DNA from 2 places in the Psychrobacillus sp. FSL K6-2836 genome. Region 1 is predicted to be linked to the other one. Evidence: riboswitches for the same ligand, from Rfam matches in the RefSeq annotation. Region 1 holds a riboswitch; the other holds the start of a gene.
What was found. A riboswitch is a leader RNA that binds a small molecule or an ion and turns the genes downstream of it on or off. The one in region 1 is predicted to bind preQ1.

Region 1 (15,568 bases):
TTCTCTCATAATCTGTCACGCCAAAGTAATGGAATGGACAAAGCATTTCTTCTTCAAGAGCAGCTTGAAGTCGAATTTCATAAGCAATATTGTAATCAAAGAGTTCAAAAATATTAAAACTGTCCGTTCGTTCAGGAGTGGCCGTCATTCCAAGTAAGAAATCAGGTTCAAAGTAATTAATAATATTCAGATACGAATCTGCACCTGCACGATGTACTTCATCTATTAAAATATAGTCAAATTCTTCTTTAGCGAACTGTTGTAAATACCGTTGCGAGGATAGTGTTTGAACTGTGGCAAATAAGTATCTTGCATTTGTATCTTTTGAATTACCTGAAAGAATTCCAAATTCATCTTCATGACCACCTAATATTTTTCGGTAATCTTGAAGAGCCTTCTTTAAAATTTGTTCTCGATGGACGACAAAGAGCACTTTTTTAGGGGCAAAGTTACGAACATCAAAAGCAGATAGATATGTTTTTCCTGTACCGGTAGCAGAGATAATTAACCCCTTTTTAGCTCCGGTTTCACGGAGAGTCTTTAACTGTTTCAGCGCATCAATTTGCATTTTATTTGGCTGAATAGTTAGACTATCTGCTAATTGGTTTGTTAGATACTCTGTGTTCACTTGAAATACATTTGAGGTTGTCTGTTTAACGAAGGGCTGCTGTTCATAATTCAAATTGTAGTTGTTAATCCATTCTACGGTTAAAGGGATGGACTCGTTCCAAGCCTCTTCAAATTGATTTTTGAAGTGATGGATGATTTCTCCATCTTCTAAAGAAGTTAAATAGACATTCCATTCATAGTTAGCTTTTAAAGCACTATCCGTTAGGTTAGAACTTCCCACTATTAAAGAATAATAGTCTGTGTGTTCGAATATATATCCTTTTGAGTGGAAACCTTTGACACCAGTTAGACGGACTTCCACATTTTCTAGTTTTAGTAGTTCTTTAAACATTTTGGGTTGATTAAAATTTAAAAAAGTAGACGTTAAAATACGACCTTTTATACCCTTTAACTGAAGGTCGAATAGCATAGTTTTTAAAGTTGCTAGTCCACCCTCGGTTATAAAGGCAACGGAAAAAGTGAAGGTTTCGCATGTTTTCATTTCTTGAAGAAGAGTAGATAAAACATTTTCATGAGCTTTATTTGATAGCAGCTTAGGCTTAAACTTTCCTGATACAGGATTATTTTGATCAATAAAACCTTTATGTAATGAATTCTTCATTTTGCGAATCAGTTGATCCATTTAAACCACATCATTTCATTTCAGATTTTCCGAACTACTTTTTTCATTTGCTACTTTTTCAACTGCTGGAATATCAGCGGCTGCAAAATTAAGTGTATGTAAGTTTTCCCGAGTTACCCATCTCGTGTCAGCATGCTCCCTTGCAATAGGGATACCTTCTAATAGTTTTGCTTGATACGTTTCTAGTCTAACGATAAATTTTTCGTATTCATAGGTTGTATCTTCAACTTTTTGACCAACTTCAATTGTACAATTAAATTCTTCTGTAATTTCCCGTTGTAAAGCTTGTTCTGGTGTTTCTTCAAGTTCAATTTTACCACCAGGGAATTCCCAAAGGTTTGGAAGTGACATAACCGGACTTCTTAACGCACAAAATATTTCGTTCTTCTCGTTTTCAATAATTGCCCCGACAACGTGGACTAATTTTTTCATTATTTACCACCCTAAATTTAGTTTATATCTTTATCATAGCTGATTTTAAAGTGATGAGCAGCAAGAAACTTCAAATGATTGGAATTTACTGATTGTTATGTATTTGATCTTTTAAGCGAAATCAAAATGATTCCGATCCAATTTAGTAAAAAGCATTGGTAGGGTCCATTGAAATTACAAATTACAAATTACAACATAGCAATAACGGTTATTCAACTTTTAAATGATTCTGATGAAATTGTGGCTAAGGGGATATTAATAGAGGGTAATGGTCTTTGTACTAGTTATTATGTTGAAGAGGAGAGCTTTAATTTTGTATGTATAAGCAGATTTAAGCTAGATACAATGCTAGTTACCCAATATCTTCGGATAAAAGTATGGAAGGAATATGAATTACACAGCTTAGCTCGAGGGCGGAAATCTAATGAATGAAGGATTTTATTTTGAATCTTTGATGGAGCACATTATTGTAGTAGGGGCTGATTGGTGAAAGTAATAACTTGGGAAGAATATATAGTAATTTACGACGGTGGCAATTGATATACAAATTGGATTAGTTCGGAATGAATAACAAAAAGTAGATATCTCCACATAAGTAGAGGTATCTACTTTTATAATGTTTCCGAGTCTCTTTGATAATCTAAATCTCTCCTAGGTTAAGATAGTTTGTAATATTAGCTTCAATAACTCTTCAGTTGTTTCTGGTAATTGTTCCGGTAAATAAATTGGATGTTTCATTTTTGCTCCTCCTTTAATCTCTTATTCTATTAACAATATAGTCAATCTAGTTCGAATTTATGCATGATATTATAAAAAAGTTTTCGAATCTCTTAAAAAAAGATTTAAGTGGTTTCAATGACTAAAATGTCTATTTGACGTTTTGGTCAATATTCTATATTATGATTTAGTACCCGTACTTGACCGGGAGAGGTTCATAGCTTATACCCTCTATAAAAAACTATGGATACATGACTATTCGCCATGTCCATATACTTTGGACGTGGCTTTTTTTGTTTTTATCCTTTTGTTTGCATAGATTGGTTTGTGAAGCCTCTTTTGAAAGTGTTGGGAAACATTTTTTATAGGAGGTTTTTTATTATGTCTGGAAGAAGTCATGATGAAGGTTTAAAGGATTTAACATTGTTAGGTAACCAAGGCACAAAATATTCATTTGATTATGCACCTGAAGTATTGGAGTCGGTAGATAATCTTCATTCTACTCGGGATTATTTTGTTAAATTTAACTGCCCAGAATTTACAAGTTTATGCCCAATTACAAATCAACCGGATTTTGCAACGATGTATATCTCGTATATTCCGGATAAAAAAATTGTAGAAAGTAAATCGTTGAAGTTGTATTTGTTCAGCTTTAGAAATCACGGTGATTTCCATGAAGACTGCGTTAACATCATCATGAACGATTTAATTGAATTGCTAGACCCAAGATATATTGAGGTCTGGGGGAAATTCACTCCACGCGGAGGTATTTCGATTGATCCGTGGTGTAACTATGGAAGACCAGGGACGAAATATGTAGAGATGGCGGATTTTCGTTTGATGAACCATGATCTATATCCAGAAAAAATCGATAATCGTTAAGTAGAATAATCCTTATTGAAGGAAGAGGTTATTAGCTACCCTCTTAAAAAAACTAAGAAGACACAGCACTCCTTCTTAGGGTGCTGTTTTGTCATTATAAGGGAGTTTTTATGGATGAAGCAGGAAAAAGCAATTATTGTGTTTAGTGGAGGACAGGATAGTACGACATGTCTGTTTTGGGCGAAAGAACGTTTTAAAGAGATTGAGGCAGTGACGTTTGATTATAGGCAAAGACATAATCTAGAAATCGAGTGTGCCAAGGAGATAGCTAAGGAGCTTGGTGTAAAGCATCACATACTGGATATGTCGATTTTAAATCAGCTTGCACCGAATGCATTGACACGAGATGACATAAAAGTAGAGGACGGAGAAGATGGTGGATTGCCGTCGACTTTTGTACCAGGTCGAAATTTGCTCTTTCTATCATTTGCCGGTGTTTTAGCGAGCCAGGTAGGAGCAAAGCATATCGTTACTGGCGTGTGTGAAACTGATTTTAGTGGCTATCCGGATTGTCGAGATATTTTTGTGAAATCCCTAAACGTAACACTAAATCTTTCTATGGATACTACCTTTGTGATTGATACACCACTAATGTGGTTGAACAAAGCACAAACATGGGAGCTGGCAGATCAGCTTGGAGCACTCGAGTTTGTCCGAGAGAAAACGTTGACCTGTTATAACGGAGTAATAGCGGATGGCTGTGGGGAGTGCCCAGCATGTAAGCTGAGAAATAGAGGGCTTGATGAGTATTTAAGCTTCAAGAAGGGGTCCTAAGACATGACTGATTTTAGAATTGTCGATAAGCTTCAAAAAATAGATGAAGATATTCAAAGTAGTCAATTAAAGTATCATTCAAAGCGTGTTCTCGTGAGCAAGGAATTTACCTTCGATGCTGCCCACCATTTACATAATTATGAGGGGAAATGTAAAAATCTGCACGGCCATACGTATCGTGCCGTATTAGGATTGAGTGGATACACGGATGACTGCGGTTTGATGATTGATTTTGGCGATATAAAAGAAATATGGAAACAAAAGATAGAGATATATTTGGATCATCGTTATTTGAATGAAACCCTTCCAACGATGAATACGACGGCAGAGAATATCGTTGTCTGGATTTACGGGAAGTTGTCTGAACATTTGCTTGATGAGCAACGATTTAATGGGGCACGTGTAGAATTTATCAGGCTGTATGAAACTCCGACAAGCTATGCTGAAGCAAGACGGGAGTGGATGGAAGTTGAGTAAGGTACCCATTATGGAGATTTTTGGACCGACGATTCAAGGCGAGGGAATGGTAGTGGGCCAGAAAACAATGTTTGTGCGGACTGCAGGCTGTGATTATTCCTGTTCTTGGTGTGATTCATCGTTTACATGGGATGGTAGTGGTAAGCATCTCATTGTCCAAATGACTGCAGAAGAGATTTGGTCTGAGTTAAAACGTCTTGGAGGCAGTGGTTTTTCTTTTGTCACGGTTTCGGGTGGAAATCCGGCACTCCTTCGAAACTTGGATGCACTTATTGCTATTTTAAAGGAAAACGACATAAAGATCGGAGTGGAGACACAGGGAAGCAGATGGCAGGAGTGGCTGTATGATATCGATGAACTGACGATTTCACCAAAGCCTCCCAGTTCCGGAATGATCACGGAATTTTCTGTGCTTTCGGATATCATCGAAAAGCTTAACAATCGAAATAGCGAGCAGCATACATCCCTCAAAATAGTCGTTTTCAATAAAGAGGATTATGAATATGCCAAGCAAGTTCACCTTCGATACCCGACAATCCCTTTTTATCTCCAGATTGGTAATGATGATATCACGACGACTGACAACCCACAGCTAATCAGCCATTTATTAAAGAAATACCAAGAGCTGATCGACTGGGTGATTGAGGATGAAGAATTAAGAGATGTCAAAGTACTGCCACAGCTGCACGCCCTTGTTTGGGGAAATAAAAGAGGCGTATAGTGGTCAGCCGTAAAACTGTATTTAATTTAACTAAAGGAGTAACATCATGAGAATTTTATTTTATTTAATATCTATTGTGACTGCTAATGTCGTAACCGCAGCTTTTGCACCATTACAGCTTGGCATGTTCATTGTCCCTATGGGAACGCTGTTAATAGGAGCTACCTTCATTTTTAGGGATCTTGTGCAAAACAAATACGGTAGAGCGAAGACATACTTATTCATTTTTGTAGCTTTAGCATTTTCTGCATTAGCATCATTTATGTTAGGGGATACTCTATTAATTGTACTTGCTTCAGCCATTTCCTTTGTTGTAGCTGAAACAGCAGATACAGAGATTTACACAAGACTAAAACTACCAATGGCTTGGCGTGTCTTCTATAGTGGTATTGTGGGAGGATTCCTGGATTCCGTGATTTTTGTAATAATTGGCTTGAGTCCTCTTGGAGCGAATTTTCTTCCATGGGAAGCAGTACCAGCTGCGATTGTAGGGCAAATTATTGTGAAAACCGTGATCCAGATGATTGGGGCACTGATTTTGAATCAGGTTTATGTAATAAAGGAAAAGCGTTTACTTTCTGAATGACTATATAAAAATGTAATATTTATTTTAGCCTTCCATAGATTTGGAAGGCTATTTGTTAGGTTAGAAGTTTAGTTTTGGGAATCATCATTACGTGGAAAGCTATTACTTGAATAGCCTAGTAATCTCCAGTAGACTAATAATTACGATAAAGAGACAACTGAGGAGTGAAACGCCGATGGAAATTTCTATTACAAAAGCTTTGCGTGAGTTAAAGACATTGGATGCACGCATCTTAAAGAAGATTAACGAAACGACTTTCGCGGCGTCAAAAAAACCGAAAGAGAATATTCGTGGTTTTAAGACAGTTGATGAGTTTGAAAAGGAAGCAAAAGAAAGTATACAATCTATAAAGGATTTGATGGATCGCAGAAAGCAAATCAAAAAATCGATTGTAGAATCGAATGCAACAACTATAGTTGAAGTTTCTGGAGTAAAAATGACGGTGGCCGACGCGATTGAGCGTAAAAACTTTATTGAAATCGAAAAAACACTCCTTCGTAAAATGAATACCGATTATGCTCAGTCTCAAGAAAAAGTAGAAGTTAATAACGAAATTGCCCAAGATAGATTAGATACTCAGTTAAATAATATGATTTCTAAAGATGGTAAAACCGATTTAACTGCGGTTGAAGGCTACAAAAAGTTATTTTGGGAATCCGAGGAAACGAAACTGATTGATCCAATTCATGTAAAAGAAATTGCGACAAAAATGGCTCTAGATATCGAATCTTTTGAAGATGACGTGGATGTAGCACTAAGTGAAATTAATGCACGCACGTTAATCACTATTAAACAATAAATAGTTTAAAAACTTGCTGTTATAGTGAAAAAGAAAAAAGTTTCCCCGTTTGCAGGGTCTGGGTTAATCCCTGCTCTTACAATCAACATTTGCGTATGGCTATAAAGCTTAAAGCTCAACCTTTAAAATTAAAAGCTTAACCATCAACTCTCTTATATCCTAACGTTCAATATTCAGCGATAAAAAATCTATAAAATCTCGGGTAACAGGTGCCAAAGGATTTGAAACTTCCTTTCTTCCCCTCCGAGCAGCTATGACAGCACAAAAAAGAGTGGTCCTTAGGGGTCACTCTTTTTTGTTTGGAATTTAATTTTTTAAAAATCGCCTTGTGCAAGAAACAATTATGTTTGTTTCTTGCGCAGAGTCATTTTCTAATGCTGTTATATAGAAAGAGTGATTGTCGAATAAGACGGCTACTCTTTTTTTCATTTTATTCCAGTTAGTCAGCGACCAAAGACACTAAAGGGATCCTGTATCTGATTTCAGTTACTAGATTTTAGTTTAGCGGAAATATTATTACCGGTTTCGATTATTTTACTTGTTAAGAATGCGAGTCGTTCTTCCGTTAGGTTGAAGCTGACGACACCAACGCTTATGGCACCGATGATTTGTCCAAGACTGTCCTTGATAGAGACTGCGACTGAAGAAGTGCCTTCGGTTCGTTCAGAGTGACTTATTGCATATCCCTGCTTCGTAATCTGGCTAAGTGTTTGTGAAAAGTTGGGGATTTCTCCTGCTGGTAAAAGCTGTGACAATATACTTTCTGATTGGGAACTAGGCATGGCTGCAAGTATTGATTTGTTGGCAGCACCGATGTGCAATGGAATACGCAATCCTAGTTGGTCGTATATTCGGATTGGATTATTTTCGCTATCAATTCTTTCTACAATCATTGCTTCTATCCCAACAGGTTTGCTTAAATAGACACTCTCTTCTACTTCTTTAGACAAGCGTTCTAGCTCTGGTCTGACTTTACTGACGTAGTCTATCGTATCGTACACTTGTAGACCATACTCTAACCAAACCATGCCAAGACGGTACAACTTGGAGTGCTCATCTTGCTCTACCATGCTTTGTTTAATCATCGCTTGTAATAATCTATGCATCGTGCTCAGTGGGAGCTCACATTGTTTGGAAAGCTCAGAAATACTTATTCCTTTATCATTTGCATGTGCTACTAAAACCTTTGCAACAGACATCGCGCGAGTAATGGATTGCATATGAATCACCGCCTATTTTATATTGTTCGAAAAAACAGCATTTAAATATTCGAAATATATTGACATCATATCATGAAACGCATATATTTTAAATATAATATTTCCGCTATTCAGAAACGTTTTCCGATATGCGGAAAAGGAGGAGTAGAAATGTCTTTTAACTCATCTATGTATAAAAAATTAGAGAGAGTAATTGTAAAGCATCCGAACGAAGCTTTTATTAGTCAAGAACACTTATCGGATAAGTGGAGATCATTCAATTACCTAGAAGAACCTAATTTTGAAGAAGCGGTGCGTGAATATAAAACATTCATCGAAATTTTAGAAAAGCATGTACCACAAATCGATTATCTGCCGAAATCGGACAAAGTAGGTTTAGATTCAATTTACGCACATGACCCAGTGAAACTTACGCCAGCTGGTGCCATTATTTTAAAATCAGGCAAGAAAATAAGACAGCCTGAAGCAGCCATTTATAAAGATTTTTTACAAGAAAAAGAGATTCCGATTATTGGAGAGTTAACTGGTGAAGCAGTATCAGACGGTGGAGATATCGTCTGGTTAGATGATAAAACTCTTGTAGTGGGTCGCGGATATCGTACAAACGACGAAGCCATTCGTCAACTAAAAGAAATAACAGCCCCATATGTAGATGAGTTCATCGTAGTGCAGCTTCCACATGATCAAGGAGAAGCAGAATGCTTACATTTGATGTCTTTCATCAGTATGGTTGATAAAGATTTGGCAGCAGTACATTCACCATTGATGCCAGTATTTTTCCGTCAGTTACTGATAGAGCGTGGTATTCAATTAGTAGAGGTACCAAAAGCAGAATACGATAATCTTGGATGTAATGTACTAGCGCTTGCACCACGTGTTTGTGTAATAGTCGAAGGCAATGAATCGACGAAACAGCAATTGCTTGATGCGGGAGCAACAGTTTATGAATACAAAGGACGAGAAATCAGTGTATTAGGTACTGGTGGTCCAACATGTCTAACAAGTCCAGTTATTAGAAATTAAGGGGGAACATGAAATGAGTAAATTTCAAAATGTAATTGCAAAAACGCCAGGTAAAAGCTACGTAGAAGGATTAACAACTTCCGATCTTGGGAAACCGGATTATGAAAAACTATTAGTTCAGCATAAGGCTTACGTGGAGGCACTAAAAAAATGTGGAGTAGAGGTAACACTGCTTTCAGCAAGTGAAGAATTCCCAGATTCGACGTTTGTAGAAGATGCTGCAGTGCTGACATCTGGATTTGCTGTTGTTACAAATCCGGGAGCGGAATCTAGAAATGGAGAAATTGTTGAAATTGAAAGCGCTTTAAAAGATTTTTATAAGAAGTTTCATTATATAAAATCACCTGGAACACTTGATGGTGGAGATATTCTTCAAGCGGACAATAAATTCTATATTGGAATTTCTGAACGTACCAATGAAGAAGGTGCACATCAGTTAAAAGAAATTTTAGAAGGCGAAGGTTTTGAAGCAACAATCATCCCGTTACAAAAATTCTTCCATTTGAAAACTGGTATCGCATATTTAGGGAATAACAAAATGGTCGTTGCAGGTGAATTTGTCGATCATCCAGCTTTTGAATCATACGACAAAATCATTATAACTAATGAAGATGAATACTCAGCAAACTGCATTCGTGTAAACGAATATGTAATTATTCCAGAAGGCTACAGCGAAACAAAACGCAAAATCAACGAAGCTGGCTATGAAACAATTGAACTTGATATGTCTGAAGTTCGTAAGCAAGACGGCGGTCTTAGTTGCCTATCATTGAGATTCTAACGAATTATTACGGGTGCCAGCCACCCGTAATAATCAGAAATAATAAGCGCATTAGATTAAGTTAAAGAGATAACAAGGGGGAGGGAATAGTATGTCTAATAATAGCGATTCAGCACAACAAAATGTATTAAACCGCTCGATGAAAAGCCGTCATTTACTTATGTTGTCACTTGGTGGGGTAATTGGGACTGGATTATTTTTAAATGCAGGTTATACGATTAATCAGGCAGGTCCAGGAGGGGCTATACTTGGTTATCTATTTGGTGGGTTAATCTTGTATATGGTAATGATCTGTCTTGGAGAGCTTGCTGTTCATATGCCGGTAACAGGTTCTTTTCAAACTTATGCGACGCGATTTATTAGTCCATCTGCAGGATTTTCACTTGGATGGATGTATTTTGTAGGCTCGGCTGCTACGGCTGGTGTCGAGTTTACCGCTGCGGGCATACTAATGCAGCATTGGTTCCCAGATGTTCCAATCTGGATTTGGTGTGCAATTTTCATGGTTTTATTATTTGCTTTGAATGCGCTGACAACTAAAGCTTTTGCTGAAGCGGAATTTTGGTTTGCGGGCATTAAGGTAGTGGCGGTAGTTCTGTTTATAATCATTGGGGCTGCAGCAATTTTTGGCCTTATTCCATTGGAAGAAAGAGCAACGCCATTTGCGACTAACTTAGCACCTACAGGACTGTTTCCAGCAGGGATTGCTATTGTTTTTGTTACAATGATGAATGTTATCTTCTCCTACCAAGGTTCTGAGTTAGTAGGTATTGCAGCAGGAGAAACGGAAAATCCAGAAAAGAATATCCCAAAAGCTATTCGAACAATTATTTTTAGAATCGTCGTGTTTTATATTGCTTCTATTATTGTATTATCTGCTATTTTCCCAGCATCCGAACTTGGGCTGCTTGAAAGTCCATTTGTTACTTTAATGAATTTAGCGGGTATACCGTATGCTGGTAGTATTATGAATTTTGTTATTTTAACTGCAATTTTGTCAGTAGGGAATTCATGTCTATATGCTTCAACCCGTTTATTGTGGTCGATGGCAAAGGAAGGTATGGCCCCAAAGATATTCGGTCGTTTATCTAAACGAAAAGTTCCACTTACTGCTTTAATATTTACGATGGCTTTTTCTTTACTATCATTATTAACAAGTGTAATGCAGGCAGATACAGTATTCGTTTTATTGATGTCGATCGCAGGGATTTCAGTTACTATTTCATGGATGGGAATTGCGGCATCTCAATTAATGTTTCGTCGCCAGTATATGAAGAATGGTGGAAAACTGGATGATTTAGGTTATAAAGTTCGCTTCTATCCATTAGTTCCGATAATCTGTATTGCGTTTTGTTTACTGATATTAGTATTTTTAGCGTTTGATCCGACACAGCGCGTAGGCCTTTATTATGGAGTAGGGTTTTTCATCGCCTGTATGCTATTCTACAAATTGAGATTAGAAAAGAAAAATAATAAAGCAGAATTAACAAATAGTAACGTGGTTCAAGAGAATTAAAATCTTTGTTATCTGAATATTTAGAATTACTGTTTTGTTGGGCATTAGTAATAAAGGAGAAATTTTAATGAGTCAATTATTATGGAGTACATCAGAAAAGCTTAGGACGTTGTTATGCGAATTAGTTAGTTGGGACAGTATTTCTTTAACAGAAGGTGAAACTACTTTTGCTCCAAAAACATTGGATAAATTAAGAGAATTAAAGTATTTTCAAGAACACCCGAGTCATTTGCAGTTGCTTGATGCAGGACTGGGCAGATATGCGGTAACTGCATTGTATAAACATCCAGATGCTGTTGAAACGGTCGTTTTGATCAGTCATTTTGATACGGTTCAAACAGAGGAATATGGTGCTTTGCAGCCACTCGCTTATTTTCCAGAGGAGCTGACGCAAAAGCTAATGGAAGATCCGAGTGATTTACCGGAATCAGCTCGTATCGATTTAGAAACTGGAAAGTATTTGTTTGGTCGAGGCACGATGGACATGAAAATGGGGCTTGCTCTCCATATGCAATTGATAGAAAAAGCAAGTGTCGAGAAGTGGCCGATCAATCTTGTATTGACGACCGTTCCGGATGAGGAAGTGAATTCTGCAGGAATGCGTGCAGCGGTGACTCAGTTAGTACGTCTTCGTGAGGAATTTGGGTTGACTTATAAATTATTTTTGAATAGTGAACCATCGTTTTCTCAAAACCCAACAGATATCGCGGAGTATATTTATTCAGGAACGATTGGTAAAATTATGCCCGCCGCTTTATTTTATGGGAAAGAAACGCATGTTGGAGAACCGATGAAAGGGATGACGGCGAACTATATTGCATCCTATTTGACCCAACGTATGGAATGGAATTCATTATTCCGTGAGACGGATCTTGGAGAAAGTACTCCGCTTCCAGTTTCCTTGCAGCAAAAAGATTTAAAGCTGTCCTATTCTACACAAACACCATATCGTGCAGTATCATTGTATAATGTATTTTTATTTAAACGTACTGCATCGGAAGTGATGGATCTTTTTGAACAAGTGGCAACAGAGGCGATGAGTGCTTTAAATGCCGACTATCAGAAGATATGCCAACGTGAGGGAGTAAAAGGTGTAGGGGAAGTCAAAGTACTTCGTTATGAACAACTGCTTCTCTATGCAAATCAAAAACTAGGAACGGAAGAAGTAGAACGATTAAAACAAGAGACACTTGTGCAGGAAGATTGGGACGATCGTGAAAAATCATTGAGGATTGTTGATAATCTGATGATCCAGTGCCAAGAATTAGCTCCTGCGACAGTAATCCTATTCGCCCCACCTTACTATCCAGCAGTCAATACATCCAATGATCCGCTTATAGTGGAAGCGGTTGAGCTAATGAAGAAATCAGCGCAATCATTCAATAATAAAATCGACCAAATCCACTACTTTAACGGAATTTGTGATTTAAGTTACGTAAATTATGATGATGGTTCCAATGGATGGACAGCTTTCGAAAATAACACGCCGGTTTGGGGAGACACATACAGTATCCCATTTGAAGACATGGCACAATTGAAAGGTCCCATATTAAATGTTGGTCCTTTCGGTAAAGACGCGCATCAAAAAACCGAAAGATTGCATGTAGACAGTGCATTCGTCGAAATGCCTGTAATGCTAGAAACATTATTGAAAAGCTTGTATTAATAGGGAAAGTGACTCCAGAACTATATATGGAGTCACTTTTTTGTTTATAATCGACTCTGTGTAAGAAACAATTCGTAACAGACTTGAATGCTGAAACTTTCACGTTTGTGTTTTACACAGGGGCATTACTTTACTTTCTAAAAACTTTTTTCAAAGTGGTAAGTCTAATAGATAGGGACATATGAAAAGAGGTGAAATCTTGACCGAAGAAATACTAGTAAAGCAAGCGATCAAAGGTGACGAAGAAGCATTTTTAACATTAATCCATTCATATGAGGAAGCACTATATCGAACAGCTATCTCTTATTTGAAAAATGAAGGAGATGCACTAGAGGCTATCCAAGAAGTGACTTATAGAGCCTATCGAAGTATAAAAACGGTGAAGGAGCCTGCCTATTTTAAAACTTGGCTCATCCGAATCATGATGAATTATTGCCGGGATGTTATCAAGAAAAGTAAGAGGGAAGTGTTCGAGGAACGAATACTTAACATACAAGGAATAACTGAAGATTTCACTTTTTTGGAGGTCGAGGAGGCTCTTTTAAGTTTATCCGATTATGAAAGAGAGTTATTACATTTGAAGTATTTTGAAGATGTCAAAATAAAGGACATTTCCGTTATGTGGAATACCCCAGAAGGAACGATTAAAACGCGGCTACATAAAGCTTTACGAGCACTTAGGGCAGGATTTGAAGAGAAGGGAGAGGTTAAACGTGTTTGAGGAGGAAAAAAAGAAGCTGGAGCAGAGGAAAAAATCTATTGATAAGATGGAAGTATCAAAGGAAAAGCTACACTTTGCCGTACAAAGTGGATTCGCGAAAGCAAAAAAAGAACAAGCATTAAAAAGAGTGAAGATAATAAAGCGGAGTTCATGGTCGATTGTAATTGCTGCAATCCTTCTCATCTCGTTTATCACAACAATCTCTGTATCTCCTGTATTCGCAAACAAGGTTGCTTCTATACCAGGGATGGATAGGGTACTCTCTCTTATTCAGCAAGATAAAGGATTGACTGCAGCTGTAGAAAATGACTATTACCAGCCAATCAATAAGTCTCTAGAAAAAAATGGTATTACAGTAACCCTGGATGGAGTTTTAGCAGATAATAATGGACTGGTCGTATTTTATTCTGTTCAATCAAAGGAAATAGATATAAGCAAGCTAGAATTGAAGTATATTCAATTATGGTCGGGATTACATACTACTAACTATAGTTTTGACTTAGGTAGTCACTCTATTCCTTTGGCTCCTGAAGAAAACACCGATATTTATAGTACCTCGGAACACTTATGGAAAGTAAAACAAGGCAAAGATCTTTCGTGGGTAGTCGGTTTGAAGAATGGTGATAAGACGGAGCATTTTAGAATTCCATTTTCTTATAAAAAGATGGATGTTGAGAGTAAGAATTTTATAGTAAACAAAGAAGTGAAAATTGAAGGGCAAAGCCTTAAAGTAAAGGAGGTAATAGTCGATCCAATACGCGCGGTTGTTAAGATAGAAGAAAATCCTAAAAACACAAAAAAACTTCTGGCTCGACCATTTGATGAATTAGAACTGGTAGATGAAAAGGGAAGGAAATGGTCTGCTATCCCTGGAAATGCATATAAACCACTAGAGGAAGGTAATGTATGGGAAGTACCACTAAAAGAAAGTTTTTACTTTTATGAGCCAAAAAAGTTAACGTTAACATTTGGAAAAATAGCAGCAATGGATAAAGAGGAAGCCTATATTTTAATCGATACCGAATCCAAAAAGTTTATACAACAGCCTTCCCAATCAATATTCTCAAATTTGCAAGTGAAGGATAATCGTGTCAGTTTTACTGTAAATATCGATAAAGATTACGATATGAATATGGTTGGATTTATAAAATTTACAGATGCTGATGAAAAAGAATTTTATATACACTATGAGGGACGTACACCACTCTATTCTAACTATGTAAAAGGTTCAAAGACTAACTCTCCTGGAGAAGGGAGAATCGAATTTGAACTACCAAATAAGTCGGTTACTACTTTTACAAATCCCATTCGATTGGATCTTGATTTTTACCCATCCTGGATAGAAGAGGATGCGGAGATAAAAGTCAAATAAAAAAGAGGAGTGGGAAGAAGCTTTACACTTCCCAATCCTCTTAAAACTTACCCGGTATGAGTTACCAACATATTGTTCAAAGCACACAAGAAACAATGAAGACGATGGAAATATAAATACAACTATCTAAATTTAAATCTCTTCCAAAATCCCTTTAACTAACTCAACAAATTTAAGTCTAACTTTCCCTGCAACGTCAATTACTTCCTCGTGATTTAGCGGCTGATCTAATATTCCACATGCCATATTCGTTATGCAAGAAACACCAAGTACTTTCATACCACCGTGAACAGCTACAATCGCTTCGGGTACAGTAGACATACCTGCTGCGTCAGCTCCTAATGTGCGGAACATACGGATTTCTGCCGGAGTTTCGTAAGTAGGTCCACTCCACCAAGCATACACTCCTTCTTGCAATTCCATGTTTTGCTCTTTTGCTACCTTGGTTGCAATACTACGTAGCTCTTTGTTATATACCTCTGATAAATCAGGGAAACGAGTACCTAATTTATTATTATTGGGTCCAATTAAAGGATTGGCCCCAACTAAATTAATATGGTCCGTAATTAACATTAAGTCACCTGGTTTAAAGCTTGTATTCACGGCACCGCAGGCATTTGTAATAATTA
Region 2 (15,568 bases), 1.3 Mb from region 1:
CACCTAAAACGGAAATCATTCGTATTATTCATACTACTAAGTTCTATAAACCCAGTGTTCACGCTACATGTTTTTATACTTTCTTTTCTTTTAAAAAACTGGCAGCCCCTATAGGAGCTACCAGTGTATACTTATTACTTTGTATAAATAATTTTCTTAACAGTTTCGATAGAAAGATAATACTCTTTTGCAAGCTGCTCCATGGAAATCCCACTTCTATATGCTTCTTTTAGAGAATTATTTCGCTCATCAATCCGCTTTCTTTCCCCAGAAAGCGTTCCCCATTGTTTATAAGTTTTTCCCGGTTTTGGGATATAAATCGTTTCCCCTTGAATATACTTTTGAATTTCCTTCACTAGCTCCTCAGGTAAAACGGAAGTTGCTTTAATATATGTCATTTTACGCTCGCTCCTTATTTTTACTATCTAAATAAGGTGCAAAGCCAACATTATGAAATGGCGATAAAAATATTATAACTTCTCATACAAAGTATCGCCCTTTCATCTTTAGGCTTTGCATGAGGCGTTGCACTGTCTAGCAAGATCCTACTATTTGCCATTCCACTCACCTCCAAGTTCGCTATTTCCTATTTTAATACAAGTGAAAATTTTTCAGAACCAATAAATTGAAACTTTCATCAGGTTCTATTTTTTAGTTGTTCAAGTAATTGGCTAATCCTTTCCTTCTGGCTCGCTGTTTCTTCAGCTAAAGGTTCAATCTTATATTTTTCTTCTTTAATTGAAATATTAACTATATCTCCTTTTTTTACCTTATCATTTAGTTCAGAACTTTGGACAAGCAGGCTCTCAGTTTCATTTGGATATTTCAAAAAGACTGCATAGTCCCCTTCAAAACGGTCTAATGTATATTTATTCGAGTTCACTCACAATCTCTCCTTTGTTATTCAATAATGTGGCTGCGTCCCCATCATTTCTCCACATTTGTCCAGTCGTCCATTTCAGATAGCCTGAGCCCTCTTTTGCTTCTGAACCACTTGTTACATAAATCGTCTCCCCAGCCTGTAAGTTGATATTTGGAAACTTGAATATTTGATTGCCAATTACTGAAACTAATTGCCAGTCTTTTAAAATAATAGCAGTATCACCATAATTGGTAATCCCGACTATCTCACCTCGAAGATCTTTACTAGAAATGTTAATGCCTATTGCTGTATCAGCAATTTCAGATGGCTCCACACTTCCATTTGTTAATACGTTATAATCTTGCCCATCCGTTTCCACCACTATATTGCCAACTTCTGCAGTACCATATATTTGTGTTTTTATTTGTTCCAGTCTCGACATAACTTCCGCATCCGGATGACCATAGGAATTATCTTTACCATAACTTAAAATAGTAACCTTTGGATTTACTGCCTCGATAAACTCTTTTGAGCTACTCGTGTCTGAACCATGATGTCCAGCTTTCAAAACAGTTGCTTCTACGTTTGCGCGTTCTAATATTTCCTTTTCCACAACAGTATCAGCATCCCCCATCAATAAAAAGGAAATCTCCCCATAAGATATTTTTAATACAATAGATGCTTCATTATTATCATCTGAATCATCCCCTACATTTAAAACCTTAATATCTAGTTCATCATCTAATGAGATATTATCACCAATATTTGGCACGGTAAACGGTATAGCTTTATCTAATATAAGCTGTAGCATTTCCTCATATGTTTGAGAGGTATGTACCTTACCAGAATCCACAAAGTTTTTTATAGATATAGAGTTCAAAACGGAAATCAGTCCGCCGATATGGTCGGCATCAGGGTGAGTTGCCACTACATAATCTAGTTTTTCAACTCCCTGCTTTCGTAAGTAATCTACTACATCTTTTCCAGCTTTTTTTGTACTTCCATCGACTAGTAAATTTTTTCCGCTTGGAGATTGTACTAAAATAGAATCCCCTTGCCCTACGTCTAGAAAATGGACCTTCATCTCTTTACGAGCCTCGACTGGTACCTGAGAAGATTCTAATGTCTTGTTCGTTTGCTGATTTAGTGTACAACCACTAAGCAAAACTGCCATACATATACAAACTATCATTACTATCTTTCTCATATAAAACCTTCCTTTTCGTTGCTGTGTACCATTCTACCATAGGAAAACAAAATTCATATATTACAAATTCCCTTGACAGTTGATAACTATTCGCATAGAATAACTGTTTGTGAAAACTAACGTGGTTCGAGAACCTCCCACGTAAAAAAACTAAGGAGAAATGATAATGAAAACAAAGACTATTGCAGTAACTGGTGTAATTGCCGCTCTTTATGTTGCGGTATCTCTACTAGTGGCTCCTTTTGCATTTGGTGCAGTACAGTTTCGTATTGCAGAGATGTTTAATCACTTAATCGTATTTAATAAAAAATACTTTTTTGGAATTGTATTAGGAGTATTCATCACAAACATGTTCTCTCCAATGGCCGCTTACGACCTAACATTTGGAGTAGCTCATTCTATTATTACGCTATCACTAACGATTTTGGCAACTAAATATGTTAAAGGAAACATCGCTCGCATGGTTATTAATACAGTTCTCTTTACAATTACCATGTGTATTATCGCATTTGAATTAATGCTTGCGCTTGATTTCCCATTCTTCTATACATGGTTAACCGTTGCAGCTGGTGAATTCGCTGTACTGGCCGTCGGTATTCCGATTATTATTGCTTTAGATAGACGACTGAATTTCAAGACTCTAATCTAAATAATTCCACCCGATTCTAGTATTCTAGAACCGGGTGTTTTTTTATTCTTCTATTAAACCTTTCTCTACTAGAAAGTCTCGAGCAACATCCTCTGGTTTATCGCCATCTATATCTACTCTTGCATTCATCTTTAGCATATCTTCTTCAGATATTTGACCAGCCAACTCGTTTAGTGTATTTTCTAGTTCCGGGAATTTTTCTAATGCTTCCATACGCACGACTGGAGCTGCATCATACTTAGGGAAAAAGCCTAAATCATCCGTTGTCGTTAGCAAATCAAAACGCTCAATACGTCCATCAGTCGTAAATGCAGGTATCACATCGACGTCTCCATTTTTCAACGCTTCATACATCACATTTGGATCTAAACTTTGCGTTTCTGAAAATACAAATGGATACGTATTTATTAGATCGTCAAAGCCATCTCCTTTTCTTTCATAGAAAGCATGAGGTGCCCCAAATACCATATCACTAGTTTTAGAAGCCTCTACTAAATCAGAGTAAGTTTCTGCATTGTACCCATTATCCTTTGTATAAGCTAATGTATACGTATTTTCAAATCCAAGTGGGCTCAACCATGTAGCTTCAAACTGTTCCTCGTAGCCTTTTCTTACTTTTTCCAGCACACTATCTGAGCTTTCTCCCACCGCAGATTCCTCTTTCAAAACATCCTTTAAGCCCGTGCCAGTATACTCCACATATAGATCAATATCGCCTTTTTCCAAAGCAGGAGTCATAATTGCAACTTCTCCTAGACCTTCTTTATACTCCACATCAATATCTGTCTTTCCCTCAATATATTGTCCTAAAATCTGAGGAAGTATAAATTGTTCCGTCCATGGTTTCCCACTGATTACTAATGTTTCCTCTGAATCCGAGCAGGCACTTAAAAGCATTATTGCTGCAAGTCCCACTATCCCTATTAACTTTTTCATCCCATCATCCTCCAGTACTCATTCCTTTTGGTGTAGCTCTTTTCTCAATCCATTTCAATAGTAGATCGAATAGAATTGCTAATAATGCAACGGGTAATGCACCAGCTAAAACGAGCGAATTATTATAAGATTGCAATCCACGGTAAATTACATCCCCTAACCCACCTGCTCCAACAAATGTTGCCAGTGTAGCAATACCTACAGTCAGAACTGTAGCGGTTCGAATACCCGCCATTATAAACGGCAAAGCAAGCGGAAATTCAATCTGCCAAAGCAGCTGACTTTTCGTCATACCCATTCCTCTTCCAGCCTCTATCATCGATTCATCAATATTTGAAATCCCAGTATATGTATTACGTAATATTGGTAAAAGTGCATAAATGATCAGGGCGATTAAAGCTGTTTTAGCACCAATTCCTATTAGTGGAACGAGAAATCCGAATAATGCTAAACTAGGAATTGTCTGAAAGATCGCGGTGATTCCTATAACTGGCTCCGCTACTCTACGATATCTTGCAACTAATATCCCTAAAGGTAGGGCAATTGCAATCCCTACTGCTAAAGCTATAAAGGATAAGTAAATATGTTGCATAAATGCCTCTTGTATTAAATCTGAACGACTTTGAATCGTTTCTATAAAATTACTCACTTATAACACCTCTTCCTTTACAAGCATTGCTCGAAGAAGTATTGATTGGTTAACAAAGCCTAGCTCCTTATTACTTTGCATTACTAGCAGCCCTCTCGTACTTTCATTTTCCAGTAAAGCGATAGCTTCTTCCACTAACATAGAACCGTCAACCTCTAGATAATGAGATCCCCTTTCACCATCAAAAAATGAAGCGAAGTCCTGTAACTCTCTTTTGCCAACCGATTTTTTTCTATTGATACGTTCGATCCCAATAAAGTTTTTCACAAAGTCATTAATAGGGTTTTCTATTATCTCTGCTGGTGTTCCAACTTGCTCAATCATTCCATCTTTCATGACGACAATCATATCCGCAATCTTTAATGCCTCATCTATATCATGAGTAACAAAAATGATTGTTTTTTTTATTTTTTCCTGCAAATACTTTATCTCATATTGCAATTGTTCACGGCTTATCGGATCCAGTGCACTAAATGGTTCATCCATTAAAATAATATCCGGGTTCGCAGCAAGCGCCCGCACAACACCTATTCTTTGCTGCTGACCACCACTTAGCTCAAGTGGATATTTACGTAGAAATTGGTCGGGTTCAAGTCCAACCATCTTCATTAACTCATGAATTCGAGCTGTCGTCTTCTCCTTTGGCCATCCTTTCAAATTCGGTACAAGCGCAGCATTTTTTTCAATCGTCATATGAGGGAACAAGCCAATTCGTTGAATAACGTATCCAATCGTTTTACGTAGCTCAACGGGATCTATAGTGGATATTGCTTTATCCTCCACGTAAACTTCACCAGACGTAGGAGTTTCTAAGAGATTGATCAGTTTTAATAGGGTAGTTTTACCGCAACCACTCGGTCCAATAATGACCACTAATCGCTCTTTCGGAATTGTTAAAGAGACATCCCTCAAAGCATTCGTTCCATCAGGATATACTTTCATAATATTTTCAAAACGAATCAAATCACTGGCCTCCTTTCTTCTACTATATTTAGTTTCTACTATATTTACCCTAAAAAGTTTATGATAAAGCCTTTTATCCGATCTATTTCGTGAAAAATTTTGGAGTTTGTGGAAATCATCGTTTATGTTGTGCTCTCTCGTATAGGGAACTTGCTCTCTTGTATAGCTACTGGTGGCTCTCGTTTAGAACTCGGCGGCTCTCGTTTAGAACAATTTCTCTCTCGTATAGGGGCTGATCGCTCTCGCATAGCACAGGCTCTCTCGTTTTGACCTCGGTGGCTCTCGTTTAGAACAATTTCTCTCTCGCATAGGGGCTGATCGCTCTCGCATAGCACAGGCTCTCTCGTTTTGACCTCGGTCGCTCTCGTTCAGAACAATTTCTCTCTCGTATAAGGGCTGATCTCTCTCGCATATTGCAGGCTCTCTCGTTTAGACCTCGGTGGCTCTCGTATAGAACAATTTCTCTCTCGTATAGGGGCTGATCTCTCTCACATAGCACAGGCTCTCTCGTTTTGACCTCGGCGGCTCTCGTATAGAACAGTTTCTCTCTCGTATAGAGGCTGATCTCTCTCGCATAGAACAGACTCTCTCGTTTAGACCTTGGCGGCTCTCGTTTAGAACAGTCAAAAGTATCTACTTTCACTTCCAAATGTACGCATGCAAAAACCGCCTCCTTCAGGAAGCGGCTCACTCTGTTATTATTCTTTTACAAACTCGATGGTGCTACGTACTGTGTCGATCGGACGCACTAGTCCTTCGATTTGTTCTCGTTTTGGTTCTAAGAAAGGAGGCAATGATAGTTTTTCTCCTAGAGTTTCATATGGTTCGTCTCCCATAAATCCTGGACCATCTGTTGCAAATTCAAATAGGATTCCGTTTGCAACTCTCGAATACAATGATTGAAAAAAGAAACGATCGACGAATCCTGATGTCTGGAAGCCGAAGCTTTCCATACGATGTGTCCATTCATCTAGCACTGCTCTATCTTCAACTCGGAAAGCAGCATGGTGAACTGTTCCAAAACCTTGACGACCTGGTGGAAGAATGATATTTTTTTCCACAATAACCTGTGCACCATTACCACCTTCACCTACTTCAAATAAGTGAAATGCTCCGTTCTGTCCAATTTCTTTAAATAATAGAACCTTTTCAAGCACTTCTTTCATATAATCAAATTCTGCAATACGAATAGTAATCGGACCTAGACCGGTAATAGCATACTCTAGTGGAATCGGACCTTTTTGCCATGGTGTACCTGCTGCAACACCTTTATTGTTTTCGTCTGACACTAGTTGATAATGTTGATCATCGAAATCTACAAATGACAATACTTTAGTTCCGAATTGCTCTTGGATTCCAGTATGCTTCACATCTAGTCGATCAAAACGTTTTACCCAGTAATCTAAAGCCGCGTCAGTCGGTACACGGAAGCCCGTACGGTATATTTCATTTGTACCATGCGTCCCCTTTGGAATGTTTGGAAAATCGAAGAACGTCATATCCGTTCCAGCTCCCCCAACATCATCTGCAAAAAACAAATGATAGGTTTGAATATCATCCTGGTTGACTGTTTTCTTAACGAGTCGCATGCCTAATACATAAGTGAAAAATTTGTAATTTTCTTCAGCACTGCTTGTAATTGCAGTAACATGGTGCATACCTTTTAAGTGATTCATATATATTCCTCCAATATTTTGTCTTTAATTTAATTATCTTCAATTCGAAGTAATTTTATCATGAATAAAAAAACATGTCAACAACTCCATTCTTCCACCAAATTACAAAAGAAAACCACCTATTAGAGTAATTTTTCACAAATAAAAAAACTGTCCCAGTTAAGACAGTTTCTACTTGCTGCTGAAAATACGTATCATACTTATTAAACATTCTTAATCACAAATGCAATTACTATCTTTGTTTTCATATTTAGTAATCGTAATCATTGTCTTTCTCAGTGGATTTATTTATGATCTACAAACATATTTAATAATATAACACCAAATATATTATTTTTATAAGCTACCCATTTCTCTCTTTTCAATAAAATCTTCTTCCCATACTTCTTTCTTATCTGTAACTAAAAGATATTGGAATCTTGCAAATAGCTCTTGAATCTCTTTCTGCTCATTTATAATGGTCATACTTTTATTGTATTCTTTTTCATCTGCATATCTAGAAATTTCTATCCATTTTGTTTCATCATCTTTGCTATTGATTTACATTGTATGAAAATTTAAATATTTGCTATAGATTTCTGAGGCTTTTTCTTGAATACTTAAATATTCTTCAACCTTATCTTGTTGTATATGGTACTGATAGATTTTAACAAACATATTTACTCTCCTTTTTTGTCTAAACCTCTTCCTCTAGTCAAACCAGGAATATGTCGTTCAATTCCAATGTTTTGCACCAGTCCTTGTTCTACCTTTCCACCCCATCTTCTTTAATTCCTTGGTGATTAACATATTAAAAAAACCATGACCAACTAAAACGATTGATTTATGTTCATTCGTGTGATCAATTAATTGCTGCGCGGCCTTCTTTGCCCTTAATCTCGCCTGACTCAAAGATTCACATTGATTAGAATAGCCGCTAAACCATAGCAATCTTAAAATAACTGCCCATGTATTTGGCTTTAATTTTATATTTAATAATATTCTTGGACTAGCGGGTAACTCGGTTTCTCGAAACAAGGAGTCAGAAATGGTTTTTGTTTTTGAATTTAATAATTTTGCTGAAACAACAGATCTTTTCAAATCACTTGTAATTACAAGCTTCGCAGCTGTTACTTTTTCGATTGTCCCTACAGGATAGACCGACTCTTCAAATACTCCATTAAAATCATATTTTTCAACCCACTTCTTAAAGTCTGCAAAAGCTATTCTATCATTTTCTATTAATTGTGATTTACCGTGCCTTATCAATGAAATCTCCATTTCATACTCCTTAATTATTATAATAAGAAAAAGAGCTATCTAAGTAGCTTAAAAGTTATTAAGTATACAAAATATTGAGTAGAACCCTATGTATTTCTCCATACAGTTGCATATTTCTTTTGATATTTACTGTCTTCTTCTGTTGCAATGAGATCAAGTGAGGTTTGTTTTATTTCTTCTTGTTTTGTCTCATCATATAGATTTCTAAGACCTTGAATAATATCAAATCGGATCAATGTGTAATTTTTTTCTTCGGCGCAGTTTCTAAAGCGATCAGTCAAGTGATTAATAAGCAGCTCTTTTTGTTCAACTCCTGCTAAACCTACTCTCCATATGGATTGCAAACTATGTCTTGCAGTAACAAACTTAGGGTCTTTTGTCACTTTCCACAATGAAGAAAAATCATTAAGCATTCTCTTCTCAGGGTCGCTTATTGCTAAATGAGAAAGAAATTGTGCTGCAAGTGATCTTTTATGATTGTCTCGATTGTTTAAGTCTTGTAATAATTTATCCCAAACCTCATATGCCCAGTCTACTTCTTTTTCTGTAACCGCCAATAAACTTTTGTATGCTTCATATTTCATTTCTTTGATTGGTGATTTTAAATCGTCAAAATACCTTTGAATCTGTGCTTCCATTTTATCAGCTCCTAAAAGGGTAGTGTATGTATTTTACTATAGCACTTATCTAATTTTTAGTTATATTTTTCATTGTCTCCTATTTCTAACAACAAGTACTCGGTTAAAATAATCTCCCGTGTTCACCAACTAATAGTTTGTAATCGACTGTTTAAGGGAAAGCACTTACAAAGAGATTAATAGGGGGAAGAAAAATGGCTAAAAAGAAAAGGAAGCCATGGAGCAAAAAGAAGAGAATCGTGATGGGTTCACTAGGAGTATTTGTACTTTTCTATATTGCAGTTATATTATGGCATACATATAAGCCTTTACCAGAAGGCGTTTCCTTTAAAGGGGAAATACATAATACAGATTCAGTTGAGATGATTACTGACTTAACCTTTGCACAGGACAGAAAAGGAACTGGCATGGTACACGAAAACTATATATTTGACGAAGTTTATAACATGATTGAGGAAGCGGAAGATTTTGTCGTAGTAGATTTTTTCTTGGTTGATGGTTTTTACGATGAAAAGGAAGATTTCCCGAAGATTGCAGATACTTTGTCAATTACATTAGCTCAAAAAAAGAGAAATCATCCGGATATGCCTGTTATATTTATCACGGATCCACTGAACAAGGGTTATGGGTCCTTTGAAAGTAAATGGTTTAAGAAAATGAGAGAAGCTGGCGTAGAGATTGTTTACACCGATCTAGACCAATTGCGCGATTCTACCCCTATCTATTCGGGTATTTATCGTACTTTTTTCCAATGGTTTGACTTTGGAGGCGAGGGTTGGATTGCGAATGCGATGGCAAGTGAGGCACCCAAGATGACCGTGGCCTCGTATTTGACATTACTCAATGTGAAAGCAAATCATCGGAAGGCAGTAGTAACGGAGAAAGAAGCGATGGTGACTTCTTCTAACCCTCATGATGCAAGTGGTTTTCATGGAAATGTTGCTTTGAAAGTAACTGGTCCTATCTTAAATGATATTTTAGAATCGGAGGAAGCTGTTTCTTTGTTTTCCGGAGGACCTAAATTACCCCGGGTTGATACGAAAGAATCTGGCGGGCAATATCAAGTTCAGTATTTAACAGAGAAGAAAATCCTAGATGTGTTACTTGCGGACTTAGCAGCAACAAAAAAAGGGGATAAAATTTGGCTCGGTATGTTCTTTGTAGCTAAAAGAGATATTGTCAATGCACTCATAGACGCAGCAAATCGTGGTGTTGAAGTTAATATGATTCTCGATCCAAACGAAAACTCCTTCGGTCAGCAGAAGTCTGGACTTCCGAATCGTCCAGTCGTGCAGGAAATGGTCGAGGACACAAAAGGTAAGTTAAATATACGTTGGTACAATACCGTTATCGGTCAATACCATACAAAAGCAATTTGGATTCAATCAGACGAGCAAACAATTATTTCAAGTGGTTCCTCGAATTATACTGAACGAACATTAGATGATTATAATCTAGAAAATAACTTAAGGGTAATTGCACCAAATGATAGTGAGTTAGTAGTCAAAATGGAAACTTATTTTGAACGACTTTGGAACAATGAAGATGCTATGTACACGGTAGAATTGGAAGAGTTCCAAGACAACTTTACTTGGTGGCAGCGATGGATTTATACATTGCAAAAGTTTATGAAAGTGACTACTTATTAAGTAAACAGAAGTATATCCTGTATATAAAGACGTAAAAAAAACGCTGAGTATATTCAGCGTTTCAGAGGTTCGACTACTGGATATATGAATGAAAAATCTATGGTAGCTTCAAGCTTTTGTACAAGATGATCTTGTGGTACAAGTTCATCAATCGTAATCATCTCTATTTGATCGCGTTCAACGTTTTGATTTTTAGTCATCATATCCATTCACCTCAATGTTTATTTAGAAAGTAGTTGATTGTAGTGTAGGCGGCGACTCCTGCGGGAACAGCCCGAGTCTTGAGACCCCGCAGGAGCTTGCGACGAGGAGGCTTGAGCCGGGCCCGCGGAAAGCGTCCGCCGAAACGAAAATCAACTAACCCTAATTCGAAAAATACTAATTCTATTTTAAAAGAAAAAAGACTGTAGTTAAACTCTAAATTTCTCGAGTTTGTCTACAGTCTGAAACGCTGAGTATATTCAGCGTTTTATTTCTCTTTATGGAAACTAAGCCATTGATAATTTTGTTATCTAATCCTATTATTTTTGAGCTTCTTCTTCACTTTTGTATTCTAAAATGTCTCCAGGCTGACAGTCCAAAGCCTTACAAATTGCCTCTAAAGTTGATAATCGAATTGCTTTCGCTTTTCCGTTTTTCAATATAGAAAGATTAGCCATTGTTATTCCAACTTTCTCAGAGAGTTCCGTAACGCTCATCTTCCTTACAGCTAGCATCACATCAATATTAATTATTATTCCCATTTTATTCACCTCAGACCGTTAAATCATTTTCAGACTTTATATTAATCGCTTCTTGTAAAAGTCTTTGGAGAACGGCTGCAAAGACTGCAATCATAATCGGAGCAAAAACAAAGAGCATTCCAATCAATACTACACCTGGCGCATCGTCTAACTGCGCAAATATAAAGAAGAATGGCATACCAGCCACATATAGACCACTGATTATAATTGCACAATATTTAATAATTTTTAAAGCTTTTACAGACACTTCCGAAAACGCTTTACTCTTATCAATATAACTTAAAAGTTTAAAAGCTTGATACAATGCAGCGAAAAATGGTACCACGGATACATACATAACTATTAAAATGCCGTATAGTACATAAGTGAACTCCGAATTACTTTCAGCTGCCTCTTTAGCTAATAAAGGCAACCCAAATATACATATAGCAAGAACTGGAGTCCCAATAAGAAAAACAGCTATCTTTAAAAAGATTGTTGAACCTTGTTTCATGAAAAGCACCTCACTCATTTGTTGTTAATTTTACTTTAACATACGTTTTATCGATTTACAATAAAACATTGTTGTAATTTAACATACTATTATTGTTAAATAAATTTTGTTCGTTTTTTTAAAAAGAAAAAAAGCATTTCTAATTTACAAGAAATGCTCTAAAACATAAATTATTCAATTTATAACTTGTACAAATCTATCCTCAAATGCGTCTCCACTTAGTTAGTGTTGAAATACTACTGTTAATGAAGTAAGGAAAACTATTAATCCACTATTTCAATCATAGTTCATTTTCACATTGTCTGTCGGGAAACATAATCGCTATAAGCTGATAAAACAGCATTCCAAATGTCATCATTAGTTTGCAATTTACTACGACTTATTTTAATTTTTTTTTTATTAATTCCTCCTCATCCTGTCACACTACCTCAGAGCTTTTTTCAAGTTTCAACAATATGCTTTATATGTAAAGGTAACTCGCTCATTTTCTCCTTCAGAAACTCTGGATATAGATTTATTAATTTTATTTCGTCCAACGTTTTCCAATAATAAGTATGTATTTTCCCGTTCTCATCTACTATAAATTCACTGCCTTTTTTAAGGATTTCCTCATCTATAAGCTCTAGCAAATAAAAAAAGCAAACTTCATGAAATTGCTCATGTAATTTATCTTCTTTGAAAAAGTTTTCATTAACCCAAAGCATCCGGCTTACCTTCACTTCTATTCCGAGTTCTTCTTTTATTTCACGCTTTACGGCATCTTCGCTTTTTTCGTTCATCTTGATCCGACCACCTGGTACATAATAATAAGCTTGGCCTTTGTCTTGCATAACTAGCAGTTTCTCATCGTGTACCACCAATCCTGCAACACGATAATTAAATCTTCCCTCCGTAGTCTTAAACGATATATCCATTAGTAGTTTCCTCCTCGTACCAGCCTTTGCAAACATCTACCCACTCAGCCGCTTTTGCAAAGATAAAAAGTTCTTCACATGAAAGCTCAATTGCACTATTACTGCTCCCACAAGCCGGAAAAACCGTCTCAAAACGTTTTAATGACTCATCTAGATAGACGTTAATATGTGCTGGGATGCCAAATGGACAAACTCCTCCAACTGCATGTCCTACCTGCTCTAATACTTCTTCTGGAGATAGCATTTTTGCTTTTACACCGAATACACTTTTAAATTTTGCATTATCAATTTTTGTATCACCAGCAGCTACTATGAGAATACAGCCATCCTCCATTTTAAACGATAGTGTTTTAGCTATCCTAGCAGATTCCACATTCAATGCCGCAGCCGCTAATTCTACGGTGGCACTAGACGCCTCATATTCTTGTATTTGGTTTTCCATTCCAAACTCTTTAAAATACTCTTTTACTAGTTCAATTGCCATTGCCTAATCCCTCGTTATTCTTTCGTCGTATTTTTCTGACTAATACATCTATTCTACTTGTTTTCATAGAAATTTGCCTAGCCTAAAATAAATTTGCAACTCAACCTTGTCGTCACATAAAAAAAACAAGTAATAGCATCTCCTCCTATTACTTGCTTTATAGTTATACAGTTGGTTGTTTGGATTTCTTTCGCATGGACTGCGGAATATATACGCAGTATGGTTCGCTTTCCATATAATCTCCTGTTACATTGTATGCTCTGGATCTGGATCCTCCGCACACTTTATTGAACTCACAAACTCCACATTTCCCTTTATATTTATCAGGACTGCGAAGGTTTCGGAAAACTTCTGAGTCACGGTAAATTTCTGCTAATGGTGTTTGACGGACATTACCAGCTTTTATCGGAAGTAGTCCACTTGGAAACACATCACCTGTATGCGAGATAAAGACAAAGCCATTTCCGTCATTTACTCCTTTTGGTGCTCGTCCTAAACCATCAATTTTACCGGTATCTCCCATTGTCAATGTATCTTCATAGAGGATATGCTCTTTATCACTCAATCCTTTTTGTTCCCGTAATTTTTGTTGAATAACCACTCGGCGATAATGCTGTGCTGCAGTTGTTTTAATATCAAACGGTACACGTTTGGAAAGATCATACAGCCATCTAAATACTTTTTCATGTTCTGCTGGTGAAATCATGTCTGTTTCTTTCCCACGACCAGTTGGAACTAAGAAGAACACACTCCATAATACACAGTTAAGCTTCTCTACCATTTCTGCTAACTCATCCAAGTATTCATAGTTATATCTCGAAATAACTGTATTAATCTGTAAAGGCATTCCTAATTCATTTAAATATTCGATAGCCTTTATCGTCAAATCAAACGAACCAGTCGTTCCCCTAAAGTGATCATGTACTTCTGCAGAATGCCCATCAATACTAAAAGCCCACCTAGCTAGCCCAATATCTTTTGCCTTTTGCATTGCTTCTTTTGTCACATTTGGAGTAGCAGATGGAGTCATAGATACACGGATACCCTTTTTAATAGCATACTCGGCAATATCAAATACATCTGGTCGTTCCAACGGATCCCCACCTGTAAATACAAGTAAGGGATTTTCCATTTCATAAATATCATCTATTAATTTTTTACCTTCATCAAACGTTAACTCCAATGGATGTCTATGATGCTGAGCCTCTGCACGACAATGCAGACAATGAAGCTGACATGCACGGGTTAACTCCCAAATAACAATAAATGGATTTTTATTATAATCTCGTGAAAACATACTTATTCCCTCCTAATTTGTTTCCTAAAATGACCGTAAGTTAACTTATACTTGGATTTTAACATTTTCACTTTTAATCCGAAGTGATATTATTCACATAAAAAATAGGAAGATATGACAAATAATAAACAAAAAGATCCCGAAATAGCTCTCTCTAGGATCTTTACGTGAAATATTATTTTTTACCGATAGCAACTCGCCAATGATTAGGGCCGTTTTCAATATATTCCCATGTGTATGTGTCTTCACGTTCTATCATAAATTGATAAAGCAATGGTTTTGGATCATGGTCATTTGAAAGTTCTAAAAACTCGCCTGACTGTAAAGCATCAAACGCTTCAAATATTCTAGGATGACGAATTCTTGGTTCAATATCAGGTGCGTTTAGTTTTACTGCAAATTGAATATTACTCATTTTGGTTTCCCTCCATTATTTTTGCTTCTGTTCCTATCATAAGGCTTGCCATTTTAAACTGAAGTGAGAAAAAACACATTGACCCTATGATTTTAATCACATCTCAGGTTCTCCAAAGAAAAACTTTTGATGGTACAATGAAAAGGACAGTCTAAAGAGAAAGGATGAGCTATATGAATGCAGAATCGATACAGGCACTTCTACAACGTTTTTCCTTATTTAAAGATTTGACCAATACAGAAATAGAACCAATACTTGATTTGGCAAAAAATCGATTTTATCGCCAAGGTACTCATATTTTTATGCAAGATGATCCACTAACTAATGTTTATTTTGTTCATCAGGGGCAAATAAAAATATATCGTACGGACATGCAAGGAAAAGAACAAATCATCAATGTTCTTGGGGAGGGTGAAATGTTTCCTCATATGGGATTCTTTCGCAAAGGTACCTACCCCGCTCATGCAGAGGTGTCAGAGGATGCGGTTTTAATATATATACCAATTCAATTGTTCGAGCAATTCCTAAAAACTAATCCAGAAATTTGTGTGAAGATTTTCCGAATACTCGGAGACAAAATCGTAGACCTACAAAATCGGTTGGAAGAGAAAATTTTGCATAATACATACGAGCAAATTATTTTACTATTAATACGCTTAGTAAAAAGTCATGGGAAGAAATACGATGACAATCACTATATCTTCACAACGCAGTTCACAAATCGAGATTTAGC

Region 2: it holds a riboswitch for preQ1, as region 1 does, so the genes downstream of both, MKY37_RS14970 (QueT transporter family protein) here and queF (preQ(1) synthase) in region 1, are expected to answer to the same signal.

The regions. Positions count from the first base shown of each region.
Region 1 covers NZ_JBBOOM010000001.1:1,841,721-1,857,288, reverse strand. The annotation lists gene MKY37_RS08595 (DEAD/DEAH box helicase) at 1-1,252, opposite strand, end outside; gene MKY37_RS08590 ((deoxy)nucleoside triphosphate pyrophosphohydrolase) at 1,268-1,684, opposite strand; PreQ1 riboswitch class I at 2,606-2,652, shown strand; gene queF (preQ(1) synthase) at 2,783-3,283, shown strand; gene queC (7-cyano-7-deazaguanine synthase QueC) at 3,398-4,057, shown strand; gene queD (6-carboxytetrahydropterin synthase QueD) at 4,061-4,534, shown strand; gene queE (7-carboxy-7-deazaguanine synthase QueE) at 4,527-5,255, shown strand; gene MKY37_RS08565 (VUT family protein) at 5,302-5,841, shown strand; gene MKY37_RS08560 (hypothetical protein) at 6,017-6,640, shown strand; gene MKY37_RS08555 (IclR family transcriptional regulator) at 7,123-7,860, opposite strand; gene MKY37_RS08550 (dimethylarginine dimethylaminohydrolase family protein) at 8,011-8,883, shown strand; gene MKY37_RS08545 (dimethylarginine dimethylaminohydrolase family protein) at 8,897-9,664, shown strand; gene MKY37_RS08540 (amino acid permease) at 9,756-11,180, shown strand; gene MKY37_RS08535 (M20/M25/M40 family metallo-hydrolase) at 11,248-12,846, shown strand; gene MKY37_RS08530 (sigma-70 family RNA polymerase sigma factor) at 13,046-13,567, shown strand; gene MKY37_RS08525 (DUF4179 domain-containing protein) at 13,560-14,939, shown strand; gene MKY37_RS08520 (purine-nucleoside phosphorylase) at 15,072-15,568, opposite strand, start outside.
Region 2 covers NZ_JBBOOM010000001.1:3,129,373-3,144,940, reverse strand. The annotation lists gene MKY37_RS14985 (CD3324 family protein) at 135-398, opposite strand; gene MKY37_RS14980 (DUF3006 domain-containing protein) at 638-883, opposite strand; gene MKY37_RS14975 (MBL fold metallo-hydrolase) at 870-2,069, opposite strand; PreQ1 riboswitch class I at 2,185-2,229, shown strand; gene MKY37_RS14970 (QueT transporter family protein) at 2,236-2,718, shown strand; gene MKY37_RS14965 (glycine betaine ABC transporter substrate-binding protein) at 2,761-3,654, opposite strand; gene MKY37_RS14960 (ABC transporter permease) at 3,659-4,303, opposite strand; gene MKY37_RS14955 (ABC transporter ATP-binding protein) at 4,304-5,266, opposite strand; gene MKY37_RS14950 (ring-cleaving dioxygenase) at 5,965-6,942, opposite strand; gene MKY37_RS14945 (hypothetical protein) at 7,279-7,407, opposite strand; gene MKY37_RS14940 (histidine phosphatase family protein) at 7,657-8,202, opposite strand; gene MKY37_RS14935 (hypothetical protein) at 8,289-8,840, opposite strand; gene MKY37_RS14930 (phospholipase D family protein) at 9,035-10,489, shown strand; partial or broken gene MKY37_RS14925 (IS5/IS1182 family transposase) at 10,552-10,692, opposite strand; gene MKY37_RS14920 (helix-turn-helix domain-containing protein) at 11,011-11,232, opposite strand; gene MKY37_RS14915 (DUF2975 domain-containing protein) at 11,243-11,725, opposite strand; gene MKY37_RS14910 (NUDIX hydrolase) at 12,166-12,639, opposite strand; gene MKY37_RS14905 (YbaK/EbsC family protein) at 12,623-13,123, opposite strand; gene MKY37_RS14900 (TIGR04053 family radical SAM/SPASM domain-containing protein) at 13,287-14,420, opposite strand; gene MKY37_RS14895 (DUF2249 domain-containing protein) at 14,596-14,835, opposite strand; gene MKY37_RS14890 (Crp/Fnr family transcriptional regulator) at 15,009-15,568, shown strand, end outside.